One region of the Pseudomonas frigoris genome, then DNA from elsewhere that is predicted to be linked to it. Evidence: riboswitches for the same ligand, from Rfam matches in the RefSeq annotation. Region 1 holds a riboswitch; the other holds the start of a gene.
What was found. Region 1 has a riboswitch for cobalamin ahead of cobO (cob(I)yrinic acid a,c-diamide adenosyltransferase). Riboswitches for the same ligand answer to the same signal wherever they lie in the genome.

Region 1 (3,404 bases):
GCGTCGCGGATCGGCGAGAAAAACAGCAGCTCGGCGCCCATGGCTCGCAGCAAATCCAGGCTCGCGCCGTAGGTGAAGGCAAACGCTTCGTCACGGGCCACGGCAATTCGAACGCCGGCCAACAGAGGCTCGACAGCGATCACATCAGGAGCGGCGAATTCCACTGCTGGTGGCAGCGCGACCTCGCAGCTGCTGGCCAGTGCATCGGCCGCCGCATCGAGGCGCAGGTCGAGATCGTTCAACTCACTGGCCTGAACCAGACCCAAATGGCGACTCGGCAATTCGATCCCCGTTTCCCGGGACAAGGCGCCGTACCAGCGCAAGCCTTCAGTCAGGCTGCCTTCGAGCAATTGCGCGTGCCGCAACGTGCCAACACGATTGGCCAACACACCGGCAAACGGCAGGTCCGGCTGATAACGCGCCAGCCCCAAGGCCAGTGCGCCAAAGGTCTGGGCCATGGCAGTGCCATCGATCACACCGAGCACCGGCACACCGAAGTGTCGCGCCAGATCAGCGCTGGACGGCGTACCGTCGAACAGTCCCATGACGCCTTCGATGAGGATCAGATCGGCTTCGCCGGCGGCCTCCCACAATAGTCGACGACTTTCCTGCTCGCCGACCATCCACATGTCCAGTTGATACACCGGCGCACCGCTGGCGCGCTCGAGAATCATCGGGTCCAGAAAGTCCGGGCCGCATTTGAATACGCGCACCTTGCGCCCCTGATTGCGATGCAAACGGGCCAGCGCGGCGGTGACGGTGGTCTTGCCCTGACCGGAGGCCGGCGCGGCAATCAATACCGCCGGGCAATGACGTGGTTGACTCACAATTCGACGCCTTTTTGCGCTTTGATCCCGGCCTGGAATGCGTGCTTGATCACGCCCATTTCGGTGACGGTGTCGGCCAGTTCGATCATCTCCGGCTTGGCGCCGCGACCGGTCACCACCACATGCTGCATCGGCGGACGGGCCTGCAAGTCGCTGAGCACTTGATCGAGGTCCAGATAACCGTGCTTGAGCGCGATGTTCAATTCATCCAGCACCACCAGGCCGATCGACGGGTCACGCAGCAATTCGCGCGACACCGCCCACGCGGCTTCGGCGGCGGCGATGTCTCGCTGGCGATCCTGGGTTTCCCAGGTGAAGCCCTCGCCCATCACATGAAAACGCACCTGTTCCGGAAAGCGCCGAAAGAACAGTTCTTCGCCGGTGCTGCTGCGCCCCTTGATGAACTGCACCACGCCACACTGCATGCCGTGGCCCATGGACCGGGCGAGCATGCCGAAGGCCGAGCTGCTTTTGCCTTTGCCGTTGCCGGTCAGCACCAGCAGCAGGCCACATTCATTCGGGGAATTGGCGATGCGTTCGTCGATCACGGCTTTTTTGCGCAGCATGCGCGCCAGATGACGTTCGTCACGATCGGGGGTATCAGTCATGGGGGAGCTCTCCGTTGAGGCTGGATAACGGCGGGCAGGCACAAGAATAGACGGCAAGAAGCCTGGCATCGCCCACCGTGATGCCGCTGGATGGATCAGGCCGGTCTCCGGGCTCATGAGCGGCATTTTTTGCCTGACTGCGCGCCTTCCCATGTCATACGACACAGTGGCTCAAGGCGCAGCCTTCACTCATTTACCGTTGCGGGGGCAGCGCCGGGATCATGGCTCTTCGTCGCGTGAAGAGAGTCACTCACCGGCTTCCCTGTTTCACTCTGTCGACCAAGGTCACAGAGCACCTGAAACAAGCCGCGAAGGTTAGAGGGTTGGGGATGGAGCGTCAATTGAAGACGGGCGGCCTGCGAGCGAATAACTGCCGTCGATCAATTATCTGGCGCCAATCTTGTGCCACACTCTCAGCAGTGATATCAAAGAGCCACAATCTCACAACACAATAACAAGGGTGAGCCACATGCAAGGCATGATCATCAGCAATCCGAAGCTGGAATTCCTGCGCCCGGTGCTGGAACGCTGGTTTGACTGTATCGACCGCTACAACGCCGTGCGCGGCGATAACGACACGCCTTACTGGTTCGACGAAAAAGCCAACCTGAGCCTGCTGTCCGCCGCGGCCTGGATGGCGGAAATGGTCACGCTGCAACAAACACCGACCCGTAAACAGACCGAAGAAGGCGAACGCAATGGCCGCGCCGACCTGTTTATCGCGACCAGCGAAGAACGCGCTTACCTTCAGGCGACCCAGCGCTGGCCACGCGTCAACAGCCTGAACCTGACTCAAGCGTTGCAAGACATCACCAGTGACGCCAAACGCATCAGCTACGCCAGCGACCTGAAACTCGGCTGCCTGTTCGTTGCGCCGCAAAAAGCCCAACAAAGCGCCACCCCGGAAGAGCTCCAGGACATGGTCGACGACCTGCAAAAGGAACACACCTGCGCGGTGGCCTGGTACTTCCCCTATGCCTATCGCAAGTTGCGCAACGATGCCGGCAACTATCACCCCGGCATTGCCGTGCTGTTCAAGGAAGCCCGCGGCTGACCGGTTGAACCATCGCGCATTTGCGCTTCTCTATTGATTAGGTCAATGCATTCATAGGGAAGATCAGCATGCGCAAGCCCCCGCTCGTTCTCGTCATCGTGCTCGCCGGAGGGCTTGCCGCCTGTGGTGAAACCTCCAGGCTGCAAGTCTCCGACGGCACCGGCCCGTCACCCAAGCTGCCAGAACCAAACAAAACCCTGATCCCGACAGTGAACATCGCCCCGGCGATTGGCTGGCCGAACGGCGCGAAGCCTATCGCCGCGACAGGGACTCAGGTGGCGGCGTTTGCCGAAGGTCTCGATCACCCGCGCTGGCTTTACGTATTGCCTAACGGCGACGTGCTGGTGGCCGAAACCAACGCACCCCCCAAACCCGATGACGGCAAAGGCATTCGTGGCTGGGTCATGGGCAAAGTCATGGACCGTGCCGGCGCCAAAGTACCGAGCCCGAATCGCATCACGCTGCTGCGGGACAAGGACCACGACGGCATCGCCGAAACCCGTACGGTGTTCCTGGAAAACCTCAACTCGCCCTTCGGTATGACCCTGGTCGGCAATGACCTCTACGTCGCCGACACGGACCGCTTGCTGCGTTTCCACTATGAAAACGGCGAGACGGCGATCAAGTCGCAGCCTATGAAGGTGATCGACCTGCCGGGCGGTACGCTGAATCACCACTGGACCAAAAACGTCATCGCCAGCAAGGACGGCAGCAAGCTGTACGTCACCGTAGGCTCCAACAGCAACGTGGCCGAAAACGGCATGGACAAGGAAGAAGGTCGGGCAGCGATCTGGGAAGTGGATCGCGCCACCGGCAACCATCGGATCTTTGCCTCGGGGATTCGTAATCCAAACGGGCTAGCCTGGGAACCTCGGAGCGGCGCATTGTGGACAGCGGTCAACGAACGTGACGAGA
Region 2 (3,404 bases), 1.1 Mb from region 1:
ATCAGCTGCGGCAGTGCCCGGCAGCTCAGGCGGCAGACCGAGGGTCGGTGCCAGCACGAACGTGGCGTAACCGGCCAGGCCCCAAAGCAGGCCTTGGGAGGTTTTGGTCGGAGCGCGCAAGGTATAGAGGCCAGCGAGCATCAAGGCGAAACCGACCGCTACCACCAGGTTGCCGCCCGTGGTGGACAGTACGCGCTGCCAGCCGTCTTCCGGTTCCCAGGCTTCGGCATCGTGGGTGTGAGCGGCGACAGCACCCGCAGCGTGTTCGTGAACCTCAACAGCCGCCGGCTCGGATTTTTCGTAGGTCTCGGCCTGCAAAATCAGCGGAGCCACCCAGAAGCTTTGCAGCAGGGTCAGCAGCAGGGCGGCCAGCAGCCCGGTGAACCCTGCGGTTTGCGCAATACGCTTGATCATGTCGGCAGGTCTCAATGGCACGGGAATGCAGAGCTGTGGCGGGTATCGTGCGCGGCGTTGTGCACCGCTTCGATGTGCGAGAAACCGGCGAAATACACAAGGCACGCGCCAAGGATCGACGCACACACGGCGGCGGTCAGGCGTTGAGTCAGGGTATTGGTGGTGCTGGCTGTCGTGTGGCCGGTGCTGCTGATGATGATCGACATGGCGCTTCCCTCTGGTCTGTCAGCGGGTGATATAGAGCGCATGGAAGACCCCTGCGAGTCGGGCACGCAGAGGTTCAAACAGCGCCCGCCCACCGCGGGTTTGTTATTCAGTGATCGTAATGGTCACTTTGTGTTGCGGGCCGGTCTCCGGGCTCACGAGGGGCGCTGGCTTTCGCCTTGACCTGCAAGCATCACCTTCCCATGCCGAACTGCTGGCACAGTGGATCTGACGCTTCGCTCGCTTACCGTTGCGGGGGCAGCACCGGACTGACATGACTTTAGAGTAAAGCACATGATTCACCGGTTTCCCGTTTCACCCTGTGAAGGGCACCCGTAACAAGGCGTGTAGGAGAGCATGGGCGGGGGTTGGGCGTCAATTGGCAAGGGTTCTCACTTGGATATCGAGTCGCTCCCTTCGCGAGCAAGCCCGCTCCCACATTTGAAATGCATTCCCCTGTGGGAGCGAGCTTGCTCGCGATAGGGCCGGTGCGGACACCACAAGACATTGACCCGCCCCAAGACGATGCGTAGCCTTGCGCTTTCGAGGTTCTTCGGCGTCTGTCGAAGCTAAGAAGGGAACGCGGTCGATGCCGCGGCTGCCCCCGCAACTGTGAACGGTGATGTTCGCTGCCACGCCACTGCAAACCCTGTGCAACGGGTTCGCGGGAAGGCGCAGCGAATGCCAGGCCCACAAGCCCGGCAAACCGTCAGCCAGGAGACCTGCCTCGACACAGATTCTCACTACAACCGGGCGGGGTGATCCGGTGGCGGAACTCTTGCGCGCACGCATCCGTCGCAGCGATTGTCGTCCCGTATGCCCGCCACCTTGCCAAAGGGCATCCGATGAAAACACTGGCCAAACTCCCCGTCACCATCGTTACCGGCTTCCTCGGCTCGGGCAAAACCACCTTGCTGCGGCACATGCTCGACAACGCTCAGGGTCGTCGCATTGCGGTGATCGTTAACGAGTTCGGCGAACTGGGCATCGACGGTGAAATCCTCAAGCAGTGCTCCATCGGCTGCACTGAAGAGGAAGCCAACGGCCGCGTCTACGAACTGGCCAACGGCTGCCTGTGCTGCACCGTTCAGGAAGAGTTCTTCCCGGTGATGCGCGAACTCGTCGCCCGTCGCGGCGACCTTGACCACATCCTCATCGAAACCTCGGGCCTGGCCCTGCCAAAACCGCTGGTACAAGCCTTCCAATGGCCGGAAATCCGCAGCGCCTGCACCGTTGACGCGGTGATCACCGTGGTCGACAGCCCAGCGGTCGCCGCCGGTACCTTCGCGGCTTTCCCGGACCAGGTTGATGCCCAGCGTAAACTCGACCCGAACCTGGACCACGAATCGCCGCTGCACGAGCTGTTCGCCGACCAACTGGCCAGCGCCGACCTGGTGATCCTCAACAAGGCCGACCTGATCAGCCCTGAAGACCTGGCCCGTGTACGCTTGGAAGTCGCTGAAGAACTGCCGCCAGCGGTGAAAGTCATCGAAGCCAGCAGCGGTCGCGTGCCACTGGATGTGCTGATCGGCCTCGGCGCCGGTTCTGAAGAACACATCGACAGCCGTCACAGCCATCACGATCACCACCATGAAGGTGAAGACGGCCATCACGATGAGCATGACCACGATGCCTTCGACTCCATCTCCATCGAACTGCCGCAAGCCGACGAAAGCCTGCTGCTGGACGCGCTGACCCAACTGGTGGTCCAGCACGGCATTCTGCGCGTCAAGGGTTTCGCGGCGATCCCGAACAAGCCGATGCGCCTGCTGATCCAGGGCGTGGGCACTCGTTTTGACAAGCACTTCGACCGTCAGTGGGGCGCCGACGAAGCGCGCACCACGCGTCTGGTATTGATCGGTCAGGAGCTGGACGCCACTCTGCTTGAAGCGCAATTGCGCGCTGCGCTCAGCGTTTAAGCCATGCACCTGCTCAGGACCCAGCCCGGCGGTTTCGTGTCGGATGACAACATTGCCGACCTTGGACAAACCCCCGCCGAGTTGGTGATCCTGTGCAGCGGCGACTCAAGCCTCGCGCTGCTCGCCGAAGCGGCGCAGCAGTTGCCTGACGATTACCCCAGCGTGCGTCTGGCCAATCCGATGCAGGTGCAGAACCACGCGTCGGTCGACCTGTATGTCGACGAAGTGCTGCGCCATGCCAAGGTGATTCTGATTTCGCTCCACGGTGGCATCGCCTATTGGCGCTATGGCGTCGAGCAACTGGTGCAACTGTCGGAGCGTGGCGTGCAGCTGATTCTGGTGCCAGGCGATGACCGCCCGGACCCGGAACTCAGCGAGCTAAGCACGGTGGCTGCCTGCGACCGCGACCGCCTCTGGCAGTTTTTGCGTCAGGGCGGCATGAGCAATGCCCTGGATTTTTTCTGCTGCCTCGCCAATCGTTGGCTGGATCGCGACTACGCTTGGGCCGAGCCGCAAACCCTGCCACGCACAGCGATCTACCACCCGCACAAAAGCCCCGCTGAACTGAAGGATTGGCAAGCCGATTGGCAGGCCGATCAACCGGTCGCGGCGGTGCTGTTCTACCGCTCGCATTTGCAGGCGGCGAACACTGGATTCATCGATGTTTTCTGTCAGCGTTTGCAGGCGGCAGGGTTGAACCCGTTGCCGATTGCCCTGGCCAGTCTGAAAGAGCCCGGCTGCCTGACCGTGGTCGAGGACCTGTTGGACGAAGTCGAAGCCGGCGTGATTCTCAACACTACCGGTTTCGCACAATCCAGCCCCGAAGCGCCGCATTTGCGACCGTTTCGCCGCAACATTCCAGTGATC

Region 2: it holds a riboswitch for cobalamin, as region 1 does, so the genes downstream of both, cobW (cobalamin biosynthesis protein CobW) here and cobO (cob(I)yrinic acid a,c-diamide adenosyltransferase) in region 1, are expected to answer to the same signal.

The regions. Positions count from the first base shown of each region.
Region 1 covers NZ_CP180479.1:5,143,412-5,146,815, forward strand. Annotated here, with positions in the region: gene ACMXYH_RS23600 (cobyrinate a,c-diamide synthase) at 1-827, opposite strand, end outside; gene cobO (cob(I)yrinic acid a,c-diamide adenosyltransferase) at 824-1,435, opposite strand; cobalamin riboswitch at 1,517-1,750, opposite strand; gene ACMXYH_RS23610 (hypothetical protein) at 1,905-2,489, shown strand; gene ACMXYH_RS23615 (PQQ-dependent sugar dehydrogenase) at 2,558-3,404, shown strand, end outside.
Region 2 covers NZ_CP180479.1:4,002,178-4,005,581, reverse strand. Annotated here, with positions in the region: gene ACMXYH_RS18315 (CbtA family protein) at 1-414, opposite strand, end outside; gene ACMXYH_RS18310 (CbtB domain-containing protein) at 426-620, opposite strand; cobalamin riboswitch at 742-970, opposite strand; cobalamin riboswitch at 1,148-1,362, shown strand; gene cobW (cobalamin biosynthesis protein CobW) at 1,464-2,537, shown strand; gene cobN (cobaltochelatase subunit CobN) at 2,541-3,404, shown strand, end outside.